2 regions of the Bacillus sp. C1 genome follow, and region 1 is predicted to be linked to the other one. Evidence: a T-box and tRNA genes for the amino acid it is inferred to sense, from the RefSeq annotation. Region 1 holds a T-box; the other holds one or more tRNA genes.
What was found. A T-box is a leader RNA that pairs with one kind of tRNA and senses whether it is charged. The one in region 1 lies ahead of argS (arginine--tRNA ligase), so its partner is inferred to be a tRNA-Arg.

Region 1 (7,817 bases):
GAAGAATATATGCGTCAAATGGTAATTCCAATGCGCCAAGAGTTAGTGCGTGCTGGATTTGAAGAATTAACTACTGAAGAATCTGTAACAGAATATATGGAAAATGCGACAGGTACAACATTAGTTGTTGTAAATTCTGTTTGCGGATGTGCAGCTGGTTTAGCTCGTCCATCAGCTGGTCAAGCAGTTGTACGTGCTGAAAAACAACCAGATCACCTTGTAACTGTATTTGCAGGACAAGATAAAGATGCAACAGCTACAATGCGTGAGTACTTTGGGGATATTCCACCGTCTTCACCATCTATGGCGTTATTAAAAGGAAAAGAAGTTGTTCACTTCATTCATCGTCATGAAATTGAAGGAGCAACAATGGAAGACATCATTAATAATTTAGAGCAGGCTTTTGAAAAGCATTGCTAAAAAAGGGGGAGTGATTCTCCCTTTTTTCTTTATATTTGAGGTGAAAAGATGATTGTAACAACAGCAGGACGAACAAATGAGGAAATGATAACTTACGCAAAAGAGGTAGCGGAAGAATTACAATCTTCTTTTGTCGTACGTAATGATATATCTATGGTGAAACTACATGAACAATTTGATCAGGATGTACTTGTTGTAGGAAAGAATCGATTAGCGATTTATCCAAAAGGTATAGAAGAATCGTTCTTTTTCCATCCGAATTCTGCGATGTTTCGTGTGAAGAGGTTAATGCGTGGAGAACATGATCCATTTGTACAAGCTGCAAAGTTAGAACGAGGAATGACGGTGTTAGATTGTACGCTTGGTATGGCATCAGATAGCATTGTAGCAAGCTACGTTGTAGGAGAAGAAGGAGTTATAACAGGGCTAGAAGGAAATCGTTACATGGCTTATATCATGAATAAAGGGTTAAAGCAGTGGTGTGCGGGTATTTCAGAAATCGATGAAGCGATGCGTAGAATTAGAGTGAAGAAAACCGAGCATTTTGATTTTTTAAAGCGCTGTGAAGACAACAGTTATGATGTTGTTTATCTCGATCCAATGTTTGAAGAAACAGTAATTGAATCAGATGGGATTCGTGGTTTAAAATACTTTGCTTTGTATAACGATGTTACAGATGAAACGATTGCAGAAGCAAAGCGTGTAGCTAGAAAACGAGTTGTTTTAAAAGATCATTTCCGTAGTACACGATTTGAAAGGCATAACTTCTTCGTATATAAGCGAAAAAGTGCGAAATTTCATTTTGGTGTAATTGAACCTTGTTAATTATTTGAAAAGATGTATAATAAGCAATAATCAATTATATATTATGTCGCAGATGAAGAGAGTAGTCTGGTTCAGAAGTAAAGCGAGCTAGGGATGGTGAGAGCCTAGTACGGAGAAACGGATGAAGCGCACTTCAGAGACGCTGCTTGAAATGAATAGTAGAGTAAGCCGGGGCCCCCTGTCCTCGTTATAAACGGGAAAGTGGTTCTTCGGAACAACAAGGGTGGTACCACGGGTGATAACTCGTCTCTTTTTTAGAGACGAGTTTTTTGTTTTAAAAAAATAAGGAGGGAGCAATATGGAATATAAAATTAATTTCGCAGAAAGTTTATTTAAAGTAATTGACTCAGAATTATCGTTGGAACAGATTACAGATCTAATTGAAACTCCGAAGCAAGATGAATTCGGAGACGCAGCATTCCCTTGTTTCATGCTCGCCAAGCAATATAAAAAAGCACCAGCAATTATCGCGAAAGAAATCGCTGGAAATTTAAATGATTCATTTTTTACAAAAGTGGAGACAGTTGGACCGTATGTGAATGTGTTTTTCAATCGTCATACAGTAAGCGATAACGTATTAAAAGCGATTTTAGCTGAAAAAGAAGAATATGGGCAGGGGTATTTCGGAAGAGAAAAAACAGTAGTAATCGATTACTCTTCACCAAATATCGCAAAACCGTTCTCCATGGGACATTTACGTTCAACGATGATTGGGAACTCTTTAAAACATATCGCTGAAAAGTGTGGATATGAGGTTGTAGGGATCAATTATATTGGTGATTGGGGAACACAGTTTGGGAAATTAATTACTGCATATAAAAAATGGGGAAGTGAAGAGCTTGTAAAAGAAGATCCGATTCGTGAATTGTTTAAGTTATATGTTCAATTCCATGAAGAAGTAAAAGAAAATCCAGGGCTAGAAGAAGAAGGCCGTGCATGGTTTAAGAAATTAGAAGACGGTGATGAAGAAGCAGTCTTTTTATGGAATTGGTTCCGTCATGAGTCTTTAAAAGAATTCTCTCGTATTTATGAACTGCTTGGTGTTGAATTTACCAACTTCCAAGGAGAGGCATTCTATAATGATAAAATGGATGATTTTGTTGAAATCCTAGTGAAACAAGGTTTGTTAGAAGAATCGGACGGAGCACAAGTTGTTAATTTAGAAAAAGAAGATATGCCGCCATGTTTAATAAAGAAATCAGATGGAGCTACGTTATATGCAACGCGCGATTTAACAGCGGCACTCTATCGTCAAAACACATATGAGTTTGATAAAGCGTTGTATGTAGTAGGAGCAGAACAAAGTTTACATTTTACTCAATTTTTTACGGTATTGAAAAAACTTGGTTATAACTGGGTAGAAGGTATGGCACATGTACCATTTGGACTTATTTTAAAAGGTGGTAAAAAGATGTCGACACGTAAGGGGAAAGTCGTATTACTTGAGGAAGTATTAGAAGAAGCGATTACACTTGCAAAGAACAATATTGAAGAGAAGAATCCAGACTTAAAACAAAAAGAGGAGGTTGCAAAACAAGTTGGTGTTGGGGCAGTCATTTTCCACGATTTAAAAAATGAACGTATGCACAATATTGAGTTCTCTTTAGAAAAAATGTTGAAATTTGAAGGGGAAACAGGACCATATGTTCAATATACACAAGCGCGTGCTTGTTCCATTTTAAGAAAAGAACAGGCTGAATTTGAAACTGAAACATTTGAATTAAGTGATGATTATAGTTGGAGTACAGTAAAATTATTGAATAAATTCCCACAAGTGATTGAAACAGCCTTTTCTAAAAATGAACCCTCTCATATTGCGAAATATTTGTTAGATGTAGCACAAGCATTTAATAAATATTATGGGAATGTTCGTATTTTAGAAGATAATGAAGAGAAGGAAAGCAGACTTGCACTTGTTTATGCAGTAACGATTGTGTTAAAAGAAGGATTGCGCTTGCTTGGAATGGGTGCTCCGGAAGAAATGTAAGAAATACAATTATTAATGTTACTGTAGTAGTTAATTACAAATAAGATAAAGACAAAATAAAGCGTCCTATATTGAAGTTCCCGGACGAAAAGGTGTAACTATTGCAGATTATTTACCTCAGTTTTGTTATCATAAATTGTTATTGAACTCTAAAATGAAAGGCTCGTCACATTGTGGCGGGCCTTTCATTTTTTTGTATCTCCATAATTTCTTGATAATCGTTTTATATAATCATTGTGAACAAACGGAAGGGGGGAAGTTATTATGAAGAGGTTTGTATTAACAGCAGTTACAATCTCCGTAATATCTGTAATTGCTGCATGTTCTGCGTCCACAAATACAACAAGTGATCATAAAAATATGAACGATAAAAAGGTAACACAGACTGAAACTGCAACAAAACCATTACAAGTTGTAAAAGGACCAGAAGTTACTTTAGTAGCGAAAGAAGAGAAGCAAAAACTAAGTAACGGTGTTGTTGTCCCAGTATGGACATTTAATGGCTCATCTCCTGGTCCAGAAATTCGTGTGAAAAAAGGAGAAAAAGTGAAAGTTACATTAAAAAATGAATTATCTGCACCTGTATCGATTCACTGGCATGGGTATCCCGTTCCAAATAATATGGATGGAATTCCAGGAGTTACACAAGATGCGGTGGAGCCTGGAAAGAGTTTTACCTATGAATTTGAAGCTAACGTACCAGGAACTTATTGGTATCATTCACATCAAGACTCCGTTAATCAATTAGATAGAGGATTGTATGGTGCTCTTGTTGTAGAAGATACAAATGAAAAATATGATAAAGATTACACCTTAATGTTAGATGAATGGGTAACAGATAAAAAAGAAATCGATAAACAAATAAAAGAGATGACAAAAGGTAAAGCAGAAAAAGAAGACAGTGATACGAAAAAGAATAACGATATGAAAGGCATGGATCATTCAGGTATGGACATGGGAAGTGATAAAAAAGACTCCGGTAATATGGAAGGCATGGATCATGGAAATATGAAAATGGATAAAGAGTCAAATGGTATGCAAATGGAAGGCCATGATATGAGTATGTATGATTTATTCACAATCAATGGTAAAAGTGGAGATTTAGTAGAGCCGCTGAAAGTGAAAAAAGGAGATAAAGTTCGACTTCGATTGGTCAATGCTGGTTACTTATCACATAATATTCATGTTCACGGACACGATATCAAAGTAATCGCAACAGATGGTCAGCCAATAAATGATCCAAAAGTTATTAAAGATCAAGTTATTTCAATTGCACCGGGTGAACGTTATGATATTGAATTTACGGCGAATAATCCTGGCAAATGGTATGTTGAAGATCATGGTGAAGGAAAAGGTGTAAAAGGAATGAAAGCTGTTATTGAGTATGAAGGTAGCAAAGAGATGAAAGATAAAGCAAATGAAAAAGAAAAACTTCCAAAATTAGATATGCCGAAATACGGTGTCCAGAAATTAGGAGGATTCACATTAGACCAACAGTATACTGCCGCATATACAATGGATTTGAATACTCAAATGAACGGCAACGAAATGGTGTATACAATTAATGGAAAGACATTCCCTGATATTGATCCAATCAAAGTGAAAAAGGGGGATTTAGTGAAAGTCAAATTAGTAAATCGTTCTAAAATGGATGATCATCCAATGCATTTACACGGTCACTTTTTCCAAGTATTAAGTAAAAACGGTAAACCAATAGAAGGTTCCCCAATTGTGAAAGATACTCTGAATTTAAAACCAGGAGAAGAATATGAAGTAGCCTTTATAGCAGATAATCCAGGGGAATGGATGTTCCACTGTCATGATTTACATCATGCTTCAGCAGGGATGGTAACAGAGGTAAAATATAAAGATTATAAATCAGATTATGTTCCCAATCCTAATATCCCTAATATGCCGGAGTAATGTTACGTTATAGAACTTACTCTAAAATGTTTAAATATAAAGTGAGAAAATTAGTGAGGATTGTAGCAAGCCTTTGAAGAGCGATCGTGGAGACGATTGCTCTTTTTAGCATTTTAACCGAGAAGCCCTTCTCCTCTAAACGAAGTGAAGGTGGTTCAATTTGAACAAAATGGAGAGTTGCTTAATGCGTCCTTAAAGTATTCTTAAATGTATGTAGGTTTATAGATATCAAAATTAGGAATGGTATAATTTTCTAATCAGATTAAATTAAGGGGATTTTAGAAAAGGGGTAAACGTATCATGTTTGAGAAATTTAAATTTTATTTGATCGTTTTTGCAACAAGTACAATATTAGGGGCTATTATCATAGGGGTTAATATTTTGTTCCATAATATGTATCGATTATTTGTTGGTAAAGAATTTCATTTTAATATGTGGCCTACTATTATTATATTTTGTGTAGTGTTTATTACGAGTTTTGCATACATGTTAAAGGGAGGACCGGAGAAAGTTATTAATGATTAAATTTATATAAATACAAATGGAAAAAATGACAGAAAACCATTCTTTTTAGGTGGGAGAGAGCATCTGGCCATGCATAGAAGCGGTCAACCCCTCTTCCTGCCCCATGCAAAGTGAAAACAAAGAGAGAAAATGAGTGTAGTTCACTTTTTGTTCTTCCTAGCAGCGGGCTATATGCCCTAAAATCAAAATGGATTTATATATGATCTATATATAGGCTAAACTGAACTAGATAAAAAAACTACAATGACAAATAAAGCAATGAGATAAGACTTTTAACTTTGTATACGTGTTAGAAGTCTTATTTTTTAGTTTGATAGTAGTTACTAAAATTAAATATGTCGAAATCGTGTCCAAATGCAGGTAGATTCGATATGAAATTTGAAAACTTTCCGTAAATGATCCAACTTCTGTAGAAAAAGAGAAGTAGTCTTGTTATGATAACAAGCATAGTCCTTTTTATAATTCACATAGATAGAATTGTGAGAAAAGTTCAAAAAGGATGCGCACAAGGGAGGAACAACATGAAGCGTGTTGCTTGGTTTACTGATAGTACAACTGCAAGTTTTACAACAAATGAAGATAATTTTGTGATACCGATTGAAATTGTTATTAATGGAACAGCCTATAAAGATTGTGAAGAAGGTGTCCGTGAACGTGTCTATGCTGCGTTACAAGAAGGTGTAACTGTAACGACGTCACAACCTAATTTAGGAGAGATGGTTGCTCTTTTTTCGAAATGTAAAGAAGAATATGAAGCGGGATTTGCTATCACAATTAGCGGAAAAGTAAGTGGTACCTATCAAAATATGCAACTTGCCGCAGAAATGGCAGGGTTTCCTTTAATCGTAATAGATAGTGAAACAACAAGTTATCCAATGGATGAACTTTTAATAAAAGCACAAACGTTATACCGTGATGGTATGACTTTGCAAGATATACAAAAAACACTCCAACATGTGGAACGTAGTCCTTACTATGTATTTCCAAAAGATTTGAAAGGCCTATATGCAAGCGGACGTGTGAAAGGTGTACAATTTATACTAGGCAGTCTACTAAGTGTAAACTTAATTCTAGAAGTAAAACATGGCGAACTTGTATTAGAGAAGAAAGTTCGTAAAATACAAAAATGCAAAGAATATATGCGAAGTGAACTTGAAAAAGAAATTCCGAAAGTAGTACACGTTTTCCACGCTAATGATGAAGCAGGGGCAGAAGAATGGGTTGCTAGTTTTAGAGAAGTATTTCCTGGAATGAAGTTTCTACTTTACCCGCTTCCTATATCTTTTGCTGTTCATGCAGGTGCTGGAACAATTGCCATTAGCTTTTCGAAAGGGGAAACCTGTGAATAATTCACGGGTTTTTTTGATATTTTCGTTCTTATGTAAATGGAAATAATTCAGAGAATAAGAGATGCAATGTTTAGTAATAAGTATAGGATAAATTGGTATTCGTATAACGAAAAACACGCTATTATTTCTGTGGGAGTATACAGAAAAGGTGGTATTTTTTATGAGGATGTCAAATTTTGATAAGCTACAATTATTTTCTAAAGAATGAGGGCAACATATGTCACCATGTAAAGGAGCATAGGAACTTGCAAAAAATAGAAAGAATATCAAATCGAATTGTATACTTACCGCCGTATCAAGAAACGGATCGACCAATTTTAGCAGCGGTTACAGGAACAAAAAAGACATTATTAATTGATGCTGGAAACTCACCTAAGCATGCTAATTTATTTCTTAAACAATTAGAAGAAGTACATATTAAAGGCGACCTTCTTGTTCTTACTCACTCAGATTGGGATCATGTATTCGGGATGAGTGCAATAGATGTACCAATGATTGCTCATTATAAAACCCACCAAAAAATTAAAAGACTTAAAAATTTATCATGGGAGGATGAATTCTTAGATCAGCGCGTTAAAGAAGGAATAGAAATTCCGTTTTGCGCGGAAGCAATAAAGAAAGAATTAGGTCATCAGAGAGAGGTGTTTCTTCCAATACCTGATATTACATTTGATAAGCAAATATCTATTCATTTAGGGGAAGTAACTGCTGTAATTGAACATGTGGGTGGCGATCACGCTGATGATTGTACTGTTATTTATATTCCTGAAGAAAAAGTTCTGTTTCTA
Region 2 (15,760 bases), on a different contig from region 1:
CTCCTATTACAAAAACCACGCCGGAACTGGTGGGTTGCACCTGGCGGGAAAATGGAACGCGGTGAAACAGTAAGGGACTCCGTTGTTCGCGAATATCGTGAAGAAACAGGTATTTATTTAAAGAACCCAGCGTTAAAGGGGGTCTTCACTTTCGTCATCCAAGAAGGTGATAAAGTTGTTTCTGAGTGGATGATGTTCTCCTTTTTAGCGACAGATTTTGCAGGAGAAAACAAATTGGAAAGCGAAGAAGGCATCATTGGTTGGCATACATTTGATAAAATTGATGAATTACCAATGGCGCCTGGAGACTATCATATTATTGATTATTTAATTAAAGGAAATGGAATCATTTACGGGACGTTTGTATATACACCAGACTTTGAATTACTTTCATATCGATTGGATCCAAGCTAAATCTTCAAGGAGGGGATACAATGACAGCAAATAATGATATTAAAATGGTGATTATTACAGGAATGTCCGGTGCAGGAAAAACAGTAGCTCTGCAAAGTTTTGAAGATTTAGGATATTTTTGTGTAGATAACTTACCACCTATGTTATTGCCGAAGTTTGTTGAACTGATGGCAGATTCAAAAGGGAAAATGAATAAAGTGGCACTTGGTATTGATTTACGTGGCCGTGAATTTTTTGAACATTTATGGGGAGCACTTGATGATTTATCAGAACGCACTTGGATCATTCCGCATATTTTATTTTTAGATGCGAGAGATAACACGCTTGTAACGCGTTATAAAGAAACGAGACGTTCGCATCCGCTCGCGCCAACGGGACTTCCGCTAAAAGGAATTGAGGCTGAGCGTAGTTTATTAACAGACATGAAGGCTAGAGCTAACATTGTACTTGATACGTCTGAGCTAAAACCGAAAGAATTACGCGAAAGAATTGTTCATTTATTTTCTACAGAAAATGAGCAAGCATTTCGTGTAAATGTAATGTCATTTGGATTTAAATACGGTATTCCAATTGACGCAGATTTAGTATTTGATGTTCGTTTTTTACCAAATCCATATTATATTCCACAGATGAAGCCGTTAACAGGACTAGATGAAGAAGTTTCGTCATATGTGCTTAAATTTAATGAGACACATAAGTTTTTAGAAAAACTGACGGATCTTATTACTTTCATGCTTCCACATTATAAAAGGGAAGGTAAGAGTCAGCTTGTAATTGCAATTGGATGTACAGGTGGACAACATCGTTCTGTTACACTTACAGAGTACTTAGGAAAATATTTGAAACCAGAATATATCGTTCATATATCTCATCGTGATGTGGAGAAGAGAAAGGGCCATTAAGGGATGAAAAAAGAGAGAAAACCTAAAATTGTTATCATGGGGGGCGGAACTGGACTGTCTGTTTTATTACGAGGGTTGAAACAGTATCCCGTTGATATTACGGCGGTTGTTACAGTAGCCGATGATGGTGGCAGTTCGGGTAGATTACGTGATGAGTTAGAAATTCCACCACCGGGTGACATTCGTAACGTGCTTGTTGCGTTATCAGATGTCGAACCGCTTGTGGAAGCTTTATTTCAACATCGTTTTACATCCGGAGAAGGTTTGACGGGTCATGCATTAGGTAATCTATTGTTAGCTGGTATGACCTCGATTACAGGAGACTTTTTCCACGCTATTACCGAAACGAGTAAAGTATTAAATGTGAGAGGGCGTGTTTTACCAGCGGCCAATCAAAGTGTGGTACTTCACGCAGAACTAGAAGATGGAGAAATTGTAACAGGTGAATCGAAAATTCCGTATTTTGGGAAGAAAATCAATCGTGTGTTTTTAACACCTGGTGATGTCGAACCGCTGCATGAAACGTTGGCAGAAATTCAGCGGGCAGACTTACTTGTCTTCGGACCGGGTAGTTTGTATACGAGTATTTTGCCAAACTTAATTGTGAAAAAAATAGGTGATGCTGTTCTTCATGCAGATGCAAAAAAAATATACGTATGTAATGTTATGACGCAAGCTGGGGAGACAATGGGGTATACAGCATTTGATCATGTGCAGGCTTTGCATGATCACCTTGGAGCGCCTTTTATCGATACAGCGATTGTAAATAATCGTAACATTCCTGCTGAGTTACGTAGTCTGTATGCAGAAGAGATGTCTGCACCTGTTGTAGTTGATGAAAAACGTTTTGCTGAAAGTAACATTTGTTTAATTCAAGATGAATTAGCAAAGTATGATGATCAAGTTGTAAGGCATGATACATTAAAATTAGCTTCTATCTTATATTCATTGTTATAAACATGCGTTATCTCAGAATGAGATAACGCTACTCATTCATATAGGACAAGATTTTTGTTCCGAAATATTGTATAAGGAGGTGGGGCCGTGTCATTTGCATCAGAGACAAAGAAAGAACTGACAAAGCTTGAGATGAAGGAGTGTTGTGAGAAAGCAGAACTATCAGCGCTGCTTCGAATGAACGGATCACTTTCTTTTTCAAATCGTCGTCTTTCAATTGATATTCAAACAGAAAATGCAGCAATTGCGAGAAGAATTTACACATTGCTCAAAAAAGGATATGACGTGACGGTAGAATTGCTTGTTCGCAAAAAAATGCGACTGAAGAAAAATAATGTATATATCGTTCGGCTTGTTGAGAAATCCCGTGAAATATTAGCAGATTTGCATATTGTCAGGGAAGACTTTTCGTTTATTCGTAATATCTCACAGGAATTGATTGAAAAGAAATGCTGCAAACGATCATATTTACGAGGGGCATTTCTAGCAGGTGGTTCAGTAAATAACCCAGAAACATCATCTTATCATTTAGAGGTCTTTTCGTTATACAAGGAACATAATGATTCTATATGTGAATTGATGAACGGATTTGATTTAAATAGTAAGACGTTGGAAAGGCGTAAAGGGTATATTACGTATTTAAAAGAAGCGGAAAAAATAACGGAGTTTTTAAATATTATTGGCGCGCATAATGCATTGTTAAGATTTGAAGATATTCGTATTGTTCGCGATATGCGTAATTCGGTCAATCGTCTAGTGAATTGTGAAACCGCCAATTTAAATAAAACAATTGGTGCCGCTTTAAGGCAAATTGAAAATATTCGTTACATTAATGAAACAGTGGGACTGGATGTTTTGCCAGATAAACTGCGAGAGATTGCACAATTACGTATTAGTTATCAAGATGTAACATTGAAAGAATTAGGCGAGATGGTATCTGGGGGGAAAATCAGTAAATCAGGTATTAATCATCGCTTGCGTAAAATCGATGAAATTGCAGAGAAATTACGCGCGGGGGAACCGGTAGCAAAAAAATAACGGTAAAGGGGAAATGGGAGCTATGGTTCAGAAACAAGTTGAGGTGGCATTAAAAAATGGTTTGCAAGCACGTCCGGCTGCGTTGTTTGTACAAGAGGCAAATTGTTTTCACGCTGATATTTTTATTGAAAAAGATGGGAAAACAGTCAATGCGAAGAGCATCATGGGGATTATGAGCTTAGCTATTGGGTCTGGCAGCAATATAACGATTATAACAGAAGGTTCAGATGCAGAAGAAGCGTTAGAAGCGTTAGCTGCTTACGTGCAAAATAAACAGTAAAAGCTATCGCATGGAGCGATAGCTTTTCAGTTTATTTGGAAGCAGAAGCTAGGGGGCTCCTGTTTTTTTGTCGTTTTTTGTTGGTTAGTCGATATCTTTTGTCGAATCGCTGATATATTCAAATTTACGATATATTGTGAGAAACGGTTGATATATTTGAAAAATCGCTGATAAAACTTCATTCACCATTTTATATAAACAAACCTCGTCAGCTCACCATGTTTCACTTTATAATTTTTTAGCATTTCCCTTTTCAGGCTGTTGAAGGATATATTGTGAATGGCAGTCAACAAAAAATGCTATCGCACGTGGCGATAGCATTTTTTGTTTAGTGTTTTGTAAAGATTTTATCGATTAAGCCGTATTCTAGTGCTTTTTCTGCTGTCATGAAGTTGTCACGGTCAGTGTCGCGTTGTAGAACTTCTAATGGTTGACCTGTGCGATCAGCAAGAATTTGGTTTAATTTTTCACGTAAGAATAGGATACGCTTTGCAGCGATTTCGATTTCTGTTGCTTGTCCTTGTGCACCGCCAAGTGGTTGGTGAATCATTACTTCACTGTTTGGAAGAGCGAAACGTTTTCCTTTTTCGCCTGCTGCAAGTAGGAAAGCACCCATAGATGCAGCCATACCAATACAAATTGTTGATACGTTTGGTTTAATAAACTGCATTGTATCATAAATTGCCATACCTGCTGTAATAGAACCACCAGGGCTGTTGATGTATAAATGAATATCTTTTTCTGGATCTTGAGATTCCAAGAATAGAAGCTGAGAAACGATTGAGTTTGCTACGTTATCATCAATTGCGCTACCAAGCATAATGATGCGGTCTTTTAATAAGCGAGAGTAAATATCGTAAGCGCGTTCTCCACGATTTGTTTGTTCAATTACTGTAGGAATTAAATTCATCTGTTATTTCCTCCTTTGAAAGCTTTCTTAATCTTATAATACAATTATGGTCAATAAAGGTCAAACAAAACCACTTTAAATCAAAAAAATATGTAGTTGTAACATGATTTATTCGCTATATTTTTGGAATTCCCTGCTTATGTATCTTCAACATCATAACCGAATTATATAAATTTAAACGTACGGAGAGAATCATGTTGTTTGTGAAAAAACGAAAGAACGCTTTTTCTTATAGAAGCGTTCTCTTGTTTCCTATTCTTTTAAGAGGTAGGTTGCTTTATTTAGGATCTTTTCGATTTGTTTTGCATTTTCATTATACATTTGACTTGCTGATTTTGATTTCGTTTCTAAAGAAAATAATTCTAGATCCGCTTGGCATTTTTTTAAAGAAGCTAAGAGTAACGGCTTAGCTTGAGGAGAAGGTATTTGAATTTTATCATCATAAATATCGACAGTGAGTTGTCCGTAAGAATCAACTTGTCCAAGAAACACATTTTCTATTACGACTCCGATTTTTTCTAGTTCAGCATGAAGCCAAGCGCGATTATGACCACTAGCCGAAAGAGGTTCATCTAGTACGTTTCCATCCATAATTACCGTTTGTGTTTCTTTTGCAGGTGCGACTTGTAAACCGATATCTTTTGGAGTAAGCGGCTGCTTGTCTCTTTTTAACAAGACATTGAGTTCGCCGCCAGATTCCAATACAGCAAATTCAACATCAGATATGTTGAATACACTCCTTTGTCTTAGAAGTTCTAGTAACTCATCGATCGTATAATTTTCCTTTTTTAAATTATCTTCAAGGACTTTTCCATCTTTTATAAAAACCGTCGCTTTTCCTTCAATAAAATTTCTGAGATGTTTATTTTTTAAGGCAATTAGACCTGCGAAAAATGGAATGAGAGAAAAAACAAGCATACTAGAAATACCGTGCCAAAAGTTCCGCTCAAGCCCTGTCGATACTTCAGCTGCGATGTTACCGATTGTTAAGCCTGCAACGTATTCGAAAAATGAAAGCTGTGAGATTTGTCTTTTTCCAAGCAGCTTTGTTATTGAGAATAAAATAATTAAGATAGCGAAGGAACGTATAATGACAATCAGCCAGTCTGGTAAATGCGGCATAGTTTATTCCCTCCTGTTTTCCTAAAATCCTTTATATTGAGGTTCTTCTCTTTCTAATACAGAAATTCTACTGTTAAGGTCAGCGATTACACTGTCCATCTCCATCATACATTCATGGAAGACCCGTTTTGCTTCTTCATCAGAGGCATTTTGGGAAAGTGTACTTAAGCTTGCCTGTGCACTTTTTAAACTAGCGAGACATGTTTTTACACTCGCAATAACAGTCATGAGAACACCTCTTATCCTTTTGGTTTAAAGAGTAGTGCGCCGATAAATCCGAAAATAATGGCAGCAGATATACCAGCACTGGTTACTTTGAACATTCCCGTTATAACACCGACAATGCCATGTTTTGCAGCTTCAGCCATAGCTCCATGAACAAGAGCGTTTCCGAAACTTGTAATGGGAACTGTCGCACCAGCTCCTGCGAAATCAATTAAAGGCTCGTATAGACCGAATCCATCTAGTATTGCACCAGCGACAACGAGCGTTGACATTGTGTGAGCGGGCGTAAGTTTACCGACATCAAATAGAAGTTGTCCGATTACACAAATCAATCCGCCGATTACAAAAGCCCAAAAAAAGATCATCTATTGTACACCTCCAGTTTCAATTGATACGGCATGAGCAATGCATGGAATGGTTTCTTGTTGCTGGAAGGTAAGCGGAGATAATAGTGCGCCAGTAGCTACGACAAGTATTTTGCTGAACTCACCTTTTTTCATTCTGTTTAACAAATGTCCGTATACGACGGCCGCAGAGCAGCCTGGGCCACTTGCGCCTGCGATTACAGGCTGACCTTCTCTATAAATAAGTAATCCGCAATCTTGAAATTGTTCGCTTGTTACTTTCGTTCCGTGCTTATGCAGTAAATCATAGGCTATTTCTCGTCCGACATGACCAAGATCGCCTGTTACGATTAAGTCATAGTAGGATGCATCAACTTGTCTTTCGCGTAAATGTGCTTCGATTGTATCGACAGCAGCGGGAGCCATTGCGCCTCCCATGTTAAAGGGATCTGTTAAGCCCATATCAACAACGCGTCCAATTGTCGCTGACGTAACGCGAGGACCTTCACCTTGATCACTCAAAAGAGCGGCGCCAGCTCCTGTCACAGTCCACTGAGCGGTAGGTGGTTTTTGTCCACCGTATTCAGTCGGATAGCGGAACTGTTTTTCAACAGCAGTATTGTGACTTGAGGCTCCGGTTAATAAATATTTTGCTCCTTTTGCATTTACAATACTGGCACCAAGAGCGAGGCCTTCCATAGAAGTAGAACAAGCACCAAATAACCCAATATAGGGAGCACCGAGTGTACGGCAAGCGAAGCTAGAGGGCGTAATTTGATTAATAAGGTCACCCGCTAAAATGAATTGAATGTCTTCTTTTCGGAGATTGGCTTTTTCAGTTGCGCGACTGCAAGCTTCCTCAAATAAAACTCTATGCGCTTTTTCATAAGAATCTTGTCCGAGCCATAAATCTTCATGAAGGGTGTCGAAGTCTTCAGGAATTTTACCATTTGCCTCAAATGGTCCACCGATGACACCTGTTGAAATAATGACTGGTTTATTTTCAAATATCCATGTTCGGTGTCCTAGTAACATTTACAGTCCCCCCAATTGAATGAGAATGGTCTTAATAAGACCGATAACAAAAGCGGCAAATACACCGAATAGAATAACAGATCCGGCTAATTTAAACATATTGCCACCTACTCCAAGGACAAAACCTTCTGTCTTATGTTCAATACAAGCAGAGATAACGGAATTTCCAAATCCGGTAACGGGTACAGCTGTACCAGCGCCGCCGAACTGGGCGAGGCGGTCATATACACCGAAGCCTGTAAGTAACATAGAAATAAAAATTAGTGTTGCGACGGTAGGATTTCCTGCTGAACGTTCTGTGAAATCAAAGTATGTGATATAGAAGGTAGAAATAAGTTGACCGATGAAGCAAATGAAACCACCTACAAAAAAGGCTTTTATACAATTTTTTACTACGGGCCGCTTCGGTTCGCGCTGTTGTTCAAATTTTTTATATTCTTGTTGTACGGGTGTTAAATCTTTATCTTTACTTGCCATGTGAATCCATCCTTTTCTTTTAGAGAACGTACAATTAAGTATTGGAGTTCATTTCTGTGTGAACTGTTTTTAGTTTGTTTTTAATGTATTCTTTATCAGCCTCTTTGTTCTTAACTTTCTTTTCCAGCTTATCTAGTAGCATGAAAATCTTTCGATCAGTACTGACATAGATATTGAAAGTGGGGTTCTCTTTTTTCAATTGTTTTTTAATTTTTGTTTTTAATGATTTTAATTGAAAACGTTCATGATGCTCTGGTTTAACAGCTATGTAAAGATCTGTGTTAGAGTTAGCAGCCCTAGCTTCTAGTATTTCTTCCATGGCAAGTACATTTTTCTTCGCGTCATGTGATATAGATTGATTAAAAGATTGCTCCATGCTTACTTTCGTTAACTGAGGTTCCTTTTTTTTCTCTGTTTTTTTATGTGTTTCTTGTTTTACTTCTTTATCTAAATGACTCGTACATCCTGTTATGAAACCTAGTAGAAGCACGAATAATACGGTAATGGTGCTAAATTTTCGCATTGCAATCATTCCATTTCTATTGCTTTATGTAATGTAATTGCAACAAGATGATCTAAGATCACCTTGTTGCGGTGCATCATAGAGGATGATGCACTATTGTTGTGAATATTGGGGCTCTTCTTGCTGAACTTCTTCGATTCGTGGGTTTAAAGAATCGATAACCGATTGCGTTTGTTGTGCAGCTGTTTGGAAAAGTTGTTTCGCTTGCTGATTGTCTGTATCAAGAGCGAAGCCTTCTAAACTTGCTTGTGCACTTTTTAACCCAGAAACAGTTTGTTTTAATTTTGTAATAACAGTCATTGAATAAATCCCCCTTATTGGATGTGCATTCAAAGCTTATAATTTGTAAATCGGCTTCAAAATATAATTTCCAAATTTAGGTTTGTTTCTTTAGAAGTATTGAGATTTGGGAATAAAAAAGAGGGATAATGACGCTTTATATACGTCGTTATCCCTCTTTTTTGTAAGAGTGTTTCGTTTCACTGGCGATGGTCCATCCAATCATCACTAATAGTGCTGCAAATATTTTGATGCACAGTTTATAAATGTAAGGTAGGTGTTGAAGATAAAGAACAGCAAAAACAGCAATAGCAGCACCGACTATTGCAAGAAGTAACCCGTTGTATTTTTTTAAGAACATGTAGGATCTCCTCTCTGTTGTAATAAAATCCTTTTACATTCGTAATGTAGGATTTGTAGATATAACGAAAGATAATAGGCTAAAATAAGTCGTACTTTAGAAAGATACTGTGACAGTATTTTTGCATCATAGTGGTTGCGTACATTAGCATAAGGAGATATAATTACCAATATACTGTTTATGCGCCCATAGCTCAGTCGGATAGAGCGGTGGTTTCCGGTACCACGTCTGCCGGGGGTTCGAATCCCTCTGGGCGCGTCAAAAGGTCTTAACTTACATTTGTAGGTTAGGACCTTTTTTATTTTTCTCTTGTTATATCTAGTTATAGGACTTACTATTAATATGTAGTTATGATTTATGTAAATCTAAATGAAAAATCAACATCAAACTATGCTTTTTAGGTGGATGAGAGTATCCAATTATGCGTAGAACAGTTTGTATTTTTACAGCCAAAGCAAATAAGTCGGAAAATCAAAATGGATTTATAGAGGAGCAGAAAAAGATAAATCACTTTTCTTAATTAGATGTATATATATTTTTTTATTATTTTCTCTCAATATTATTCATTTTTCGGTTGTAAGATGCGACTTTCATTAATACATATAAATTAATAATATTCGGAATAAGGATATATGCAGGATTTTCCTTTTCGTAAACTTATTGTACAATAGAAACAAGGGGGAGATTAGTTTGAAGGCAAGTCTTTTACAAGAACAAAGCTTACGTTTGACGATGACACAAGAGTTAAGGCAAGCGATTACAATGCTCCAATATAATGTGCAAGAACTATCGGAATTTTTGTATGAGCAATCGTTAGAGAATCCCCTTATTGAGTTAGGTGGCTTTGAGAGGGAGAAGAAAAAGAGTTCGAAAAGTAAAAGTACAAGCAAACAAGTCGAAAATCAAATGGAAATTTATAGCGTGGATTCGGCAACGGTTCAGCAGCATTTATTGGATCAAATACAGTATTACAAAATAGATGAAATAGAGCGAAAGATAGCTTCGTTCATCATTATGAACATGGATGAAAATGGTTATTTACAAGAAACAAATGAAGAATTAGCAGCATTGCTTGCCGCACCTATCCATATAGTAGAACGTGCTATGGAGCTCGTTCAGTCATTAGAGCCAGCAGGGGTGGGAGCTCGTAATATTCAGGAGTGTTTATCCCTTCAGTTGAAGCGCTTACAAAAAAGAGATGTACTTGCGGAAATGATTGTAGATGAACATTTTTCTTATTTTGTTAAGAAAGATTGGCGCAAACTTGTTCAAATGATGAAATGCAGTAATGAAGAATTGCAAGCTTCTGTTGATTGTATTACATCGTTACAGCCGAAGCCAGGGCTTGCGTTTTCTGCTGAGAAACCACTTTATATCGTCCCGGATATTGCAGTGAAAAAAGATGGTGATCGTCTCGTTTTACAAATGAATGAACGGAATATGCCAAGAATTGAAATTCATTCAGAATATAGTGCGCTTCTTCATAATAGTGAGAGTGAAGTTGCTTCTTATGTATCAGAGAAATATCAGCACGTACAATGGATTATGCGGAGTTTAAAACAGCGGAAACAGACGATTTTACAAGTGATGGGAATCATTATAGAAAAGCAACGTGATTTCTTTTGGAATGGTCTGGCATATTTAAAACCACTTTCTTTGAAAGAGGTGGCGGAGGAACTAGGAGTACATGAATCTACTATTAGCCGTGCTACACGTAATAAATATGTACAAACGCCGCACGGATTATTTGAGATGAAATCCTTTTTTAGTAATGCAGTGGTGACAACAGAAGATGAAGTTGTTTCTACAAAGCGTGTTAAACAATTGATTCAAACGCTTGTAGAAAAAGAAAATAAGAAAAAACCACTTTCCGATCAAAAAATTTCCAAATTGTTAGAAGAAGAGCATGAAATTGTTATTTCTCGTAGAACAGTTGCAAAATATCGAGAACAAATGAATATTCCCGCTTCTTCTTTACGAAAAACAATTGGATAGGTGAAGAAGATGAAAGTTGTTTTATATACGAAGAGGGACTGCGGCCTTTGCGAAAAGGCGAAATCTGTCTTAAAAGAAGTGCAAAAGGTGTATTCTTTTGAAATTGAGGAAATAGATATATATGAAGATGATGGGCTCTTAGAAAAGTATCAAATTATGATTCCTGTTGTAGAAATTAACGGAAAACAGGCGGAATGCGGTGTCATTCACAAAGACGTCATAATAAACTATATAAACAATGCAGTTAAGAGTTGAATAAGTTTCTATCTCCTGTTACAATAATACACGTAGCAGGGATTATTTTTTTAACCTATGTGGGACATAAAATGTCACTACGGGACATAAAGTGACCACAATGGAAAATGAACCAATGTAGTGAGGAGAAAAAATATGCGCTCATGGATTCAGAACACAAAAAAATTATTACCTGATCTGCTACCTGTTATGCAAACAAGAATGCAAATTCTTCAGTACATTCGGCTTATGCAGCCGATCGGAAGAAGAAACTTATCTGCAAGTCTTGGTATGACAGAACGAGTATTGCGAAGTGAAGTGCAAGTTTTGAAAGAACAAAACTTAGTTCACGTCGCTTCTTCTGGAATGACTTTGACAGAAGAAGGAACAGCTTTAGTTCTTGCTTTGGAAGACTTTATGAAAGAAATTTCCGGGTTAAAGGTTTTAGAAAAACAACTTAAGGAAACATTAGACTTGGATGAAGTTTTCGTTGTCCCTGGTGATAGTGATGAATCACCGTGGGTCAAACTGGAGATGGGCCGTGCTTGTGTTACTTGTATAAAAGACCGTCTGACAGCGAATAATATCGTTGCTGTGGCTGGAGGAACAACGCTAGCTGCTGCTGCGGACATGATGCAACTAGATTGCAAGGATTTACATATGCTATTTGTCCCAGCACGTGGTGGAATTGGAGAAGGCGTGGAATTAGAAGCTAATACCATTTGTGCGAAAATGGCACAAAATACGATGAGTAATTACCGCTTATTGTATGTTCCAGATCATGTAAGTAGCGAAGCATATGCGTCCATTGTGACGGAACCTTCCGTGAAAGAAGTTCTTGAGTTGATTCGATCTTCCAATATCGTCATTCATGGAATAGGTGATGCGTTAACGATGGCACGTCGCAGAAGTACTTCAGAAGCAGATTGGATGAAAATTAAAGCAAGTGAAGCAGTCGGCGAGGCTTTCGGTTATTACTTCAATGAACAAGGTCATGTTGTTCATAAAGTACAAACAGTGGGCATGCAACTTAAAGATTTACAAAACGTATCTCATGTTGTTGCGGTCGCTGGAGGATCTTCAAAGGCAAAAGCAATACAAGCTGTAATTAAACAAGGGCACACTTCAATTCTAATTACAGATGAAGGTGCAGCAAAACAGTTAACAAAGGGTATTACCCTTTAATATAATCCCCCAAGGAGGAAATTCAAATGACTAAAATTGGTATTAATGGATTTGGACGTATCGGACGTAACGTATTCCGCGCAGCTCTTAACAACTCTGAGGTAGAAGTAGTAGCAATCAACGACTTAACAGATGCTAAAACTTTAGCTCACCTTTTAAAATATGACACAGTTCACGGAACTTTAAATGCAGAAGTATCTGCTAACGAAAACAGCATCGTTGTTAACGGTAAAGAAATTAAAGTTATCGCTGAGCGTGACCCAGCTCAATTACCATGGAGCGACTACGGAGTAGAAGTAGTAGTAGAATCTACTGGCCGTTTCACTAAAAAATCAGACGCTGAAAAACACTTAGGTGGATCAGTTAAAAAAGTTATCATCTCTGCTCCAGCTTCTGACGAAGATATCACTGTAGTAATGGGTGTTAACCACGAACAATACGATGCAGCTAACCACAACGTAGTATCTAACGCTTCTTGTACTACAAACTGTCTAGCTCCATTCGCTAAAGTATTAAACGAAAAATTCGGCGTAAAACGCGGAATGATGACAACAATTCACTCTTACACTAACGACCAACAAATCTTAGACTTACCACACAAAGATTTACGTCGTGCTCGTGCAGCAGCTGAAAACATGATTCCAACATCTACTGGTGCAGCTAAAGCTGTAGCATTAGTATTACCAGAACTTAAAGGTAAATTAAACGGTGGCGCTGTACGTGTTCCAACTGCTAACGTTTCTCTTGTTGACTTAGTTGTTGAACTTGACAAAGAAGTAACAGTTGAAGAAGTAAACGCAGCATTCAAAGCAGCTGCTGAAGGCGAATTAAAAGGTATCCTTGGATACAGCGAAGAGCCATTAGTATCTATCGACTATAACGGATGCACAGCTTCTTCTACAATCGATGCATTATCTACAATGGTAATGGAAGGTAACATGGTTAAAGTACTTTCTTGGTACGATAACGAAACTGGTTACTCTAACCGTGTAGTAGACTTAGCTGCATACATGACTTCTAAAGGTCTTTAATTCTTAGTTTATAAGTTATCAATGACAAAACGAGGGAGAGGGTTTGTTCCCTCTCTCTCTTCTTTCGTTTTAAAGGCAAATGTGATAAGCTTTTGAATGGGTTTTGTCAATCCTAACTAGTCGGAGGGAAATCCAATGAACAAAAAATCAATTCGTGACGTAGATTTAAAAGGTAAACGTGTATTTTGCCGCGTTGACTTCAACGTACCTATGAAAGAAGGCAAAATTACAGACGAGACTCGTATCCGTGCAGCTCTTCCTACAATTCAATATTTAGTAGAGCAAGGTGCGAAAGTTATTTTAGCAAGTCACTTAGGCCGTCCAAAAGGTCAAGTAGTAGAAGAATTACGTCTTACTCCAGTAGCAGCACGTTTAGGTGAGCTTCTTGGTAAAGACGTGAAAAAAGCAAACGAAGCATTCGGACCTGCTGCACAAGAAATGGTTGCAGCAATGAACGAAGGCGACGTATTAGTTCTTGAAAACGTACGTTTCTATGCGGGCGAAGAAAAGAACGATGCTGAACTTGCGAAAGAATTTGCAAATCTTGCTGATATCTTCGTAAACGATGCATTCGGTGCAGCTCACCGTGCTCACGCTTCTACTGCAGGTATTGCAGAATTCTTACCAGCGGTATCAGGTTTATTAATGGAAAAAGAATTAGAAGTACTAGGAAAAGCACTTTCTAATCCAGATCGTCCATTTACAGCAATTATCGGTGGTGCGAAAGTAAAGGATAAAATCGGTGTAATTCGTCATCTATTAGACAAAGTAGATAACTTAATTATCGGTGGAGGTCTTGCTTACACATTCGTTAAAGCGTTAGGTCATGAAATTGGTCTATCTCTATGTGAAAATGACAAAATTGACTTGGCAAAAGAGTTTATGGAACTTGCGAAAGAAAAAGGCGTAAACTTCTACATGCCGGTTGATGTTGTAATCACAGAAGAATTCTCTGAAACTGCAACAACTAAAATTGTTCCTATCGACTCTATTCCTACTGATTGGGAAGGCGTAGATATCGGACCAAAAACACGTGAAATTTATGCAGATGTAATTAAAAATTCTAAGCTTGTTGTATGGAATGGACCAATGGGTGTATTCGAAATGACTCCATTCTCTCAAGGTACAAAAGCAGTAGGACAAGCATTAGCAGATGCAGAAGGTACATACTCTGTTATCGGCGGTGGTGACTCTGCAGCAGCTGTTGAAAAATTCGGTATGGCTGATAAAATGAGCCACATTTCTACTGGCGGCGGTGCGTCATTAGAATTCATGGAAGGTAAAGAACTTCCAGGTGTAGTTTGTCTTAACGACAAATAAGTAGCAGCCAAAGAAAAAGGACGGTGCAAAGCATGCGTAAACCAATTATCGCAGGTAACTGGAAAATGAATAAAACTCTAGCTGAAGCAGTTAGCTTCGTAGAGGAAGTAAAAGGTCAAATCCCAGCAGCTACAGCTGTTGATGCAGTAGTTTGCTCTCCAGCTCTTTTCTTAGAGCGTCTTGTAGCAGCAACTGAAGGAACTGACTTACAAGTAGGTGCACAAAACATGCACTTCGAAAAAAATGGTGCATTCACTGGCGAAATTAGCCCAGTAGCACTTAGCGACTTAAAAGTAGGCTACGTAGTACTTGGTCACTCTGAGCGTCGTGAAATGTTTGCTGAAACAGACGAGTCAGTAAACAAAAAGACTCTTGCAGCATTTGAACACGGTTTAACACCAATCGTTTGCTGTGGTGAAACTTTAGAAGAACGCGAAAGCGGAAAAACATTTGATCTAGTAGCAGGTCAAGTGACAAAAGCACTTGCAGGTTTAACAGAAGAGCAAGTTAAAGCTACTGTTATCGCTTACGAGCCAATTTGGGCAATCGGTACAGGTAAATCTTCTTCTTCTGCAGATGCAAACGAAGTATGTGCGCACATCCGTAAAGTTGTTGCAGAAGCTGTTTCTACAGAAGCTGCAGAAGCTGTTCGTATTCAATACGGCGGTAGCGTAAAACCAGAAAACATTAAAGAGTATATGGCACAATCTGACATCGACGGCGCTTTAGTTGGCGGTGCGAGCTTAGAGCCTGCTTCTTTCTTAGGTCTTCTGGGGGCGGTAAAATGAGAAAGCCAACAGCTTTAATCATCCTTGACGGTTTCGGACTACGTGAAGAAACTTACGGGAATGCTGTAGCGCAAGCTAAAAAACCTAATTTTGACGGTTACTGGAATAAATTCCCTCACACAACGCTTACAGCGTGCGGTGAGGCAGTAGGTCTTCCAGAAGGTCAAATGGGTAACTCTGAGGTTGGTCACTTAAATATCGGTGCTGGCCGCGTAGTATATCAAAGCTTAACACGCGTTAACGTTGCAATTCGTGAAGGTGAGTTCGATAAGAACGAAACTTTCCAAAATGCAATTAAAAGCGTAAAAGAAAAAGGTACTGCTCTTCATTTATTCGGTTT

Region 2: it has a tRNA-Arg gene. The T-box ahead of argS (arginine--tRNA ligase) is inferred to sense a tRNA for this amino acid. The anticodon was not compared.

The regions. Positions count from the first base shown of each region.
Region 1 is NZ_JBTMZT010000023.1:479-8,295, reverse strand. Features, by position in the region: gene ACX5JI_RS25990 (BrxA/BrxB family bacilliredoxin) at 1-420, shown strand, start outside; gene ACX5JI_RS25985 (class I SAM-dependent methyltransferase) at 469-1,245, shown strand; T-box leader at 1,286-1,499, shown strand; gene argS (arginine--tRNA ligase) at 1,544-3,232, shown strand; gene ACX5JI_RS25975 (multicopper oxidase family protein) at 3,497-5,155, shown strand; gene ACX5JI_RS25970 (hypothetical protein) at 5,456-5,680, shown strand; gene ACX5JI_RS25965 (DegV family protein) at 6,202-7,029, shown strand; gene ACX5JI_RS25960 (MBL fold metallo-hydrolase) at 7,275-7,817, shown strand, end outside.
Region 2 is NZ_JBTMZT010000004.1:195,289-211,048, reverse strand. Features, by position in the region: gene ACX5JI_RS14895 (NUDIX hydrolase) at 1-414, shown strand, start outside; gene rapZ (RNase adapter RapZ) at 435-1,316, shown strand; gene mgfK (gluconeogenesis morphogenetic factor MgfK) at 1,320-2,273, shown strand; gene whiA (DNA-binding protein WhiA) at 2,361-3,311, shown strand; gene ACX5JI_RS14875 (HPr family phosphocarrier protein) at 3,334-3,591, shown strand; gene clpP (ATP-dependent Clp endopeptidase proteolytic subunit ClpP) at 3,920-4,501, opposite strand; gene ACX5JI_RS14865 (DUF421 domain-containing protein) at 4,754-5,623, opposite strand; gene ACX5JI_RS14860 (DUF1657 domain-containing protein) at 5,645-5,851, opposite strand; gene spoVAE (stage V sporulation protein AE) at 5,863-6,213, opposite strand; gene spoVAD (stage V sporulation protein AD) at 6,214-7,227, opposite strand; gene spoVAC (stage V sporulation protein AC) at 7,228-7,704, opposite strand; gene ACX5JI_RS14840 (YhcN/YlaJ family sporulation lipoprotein) at 7,739-8,227, opposite strand; gene ACX5JI_RS14835 (DUF1657 domain-containing protein) at 8,321-8,527, opposite strand; gene ACX5JI_RS14830 (hypothetical protein) at 8,676-8,867, opposite strand; tRNA gene ACX5JI_RS14825 (tRNA-Arg) at 9,050-9,125, shown strand; gene rpoN (RNA polymerase factor sigma-54) at 9,558-10,862, shown strand; gene ACX5JI_RS14815 (glutaredoxin family protein) at 10,872-11,117, shown strand; gene cggR (gapA transcriptional regulator CggR) at 11,253-12,281, shown strand; gene gap (type I glyceraldehyde-3-phosphate dehydrogenase) at 12,308-13,312, shown strand; gene ACX5JI_RS14800 (phosphoglycerate kinase) at 13,448-14,632, shown strand; gene tpiA (triose-phosphate isomerase) at 14,665-15,420, shown strand; gene gpmI (2,3-bisphosphoglycerate-independent phosphoglycerate mutase) at 15,417-15,760, shown strand, end outside.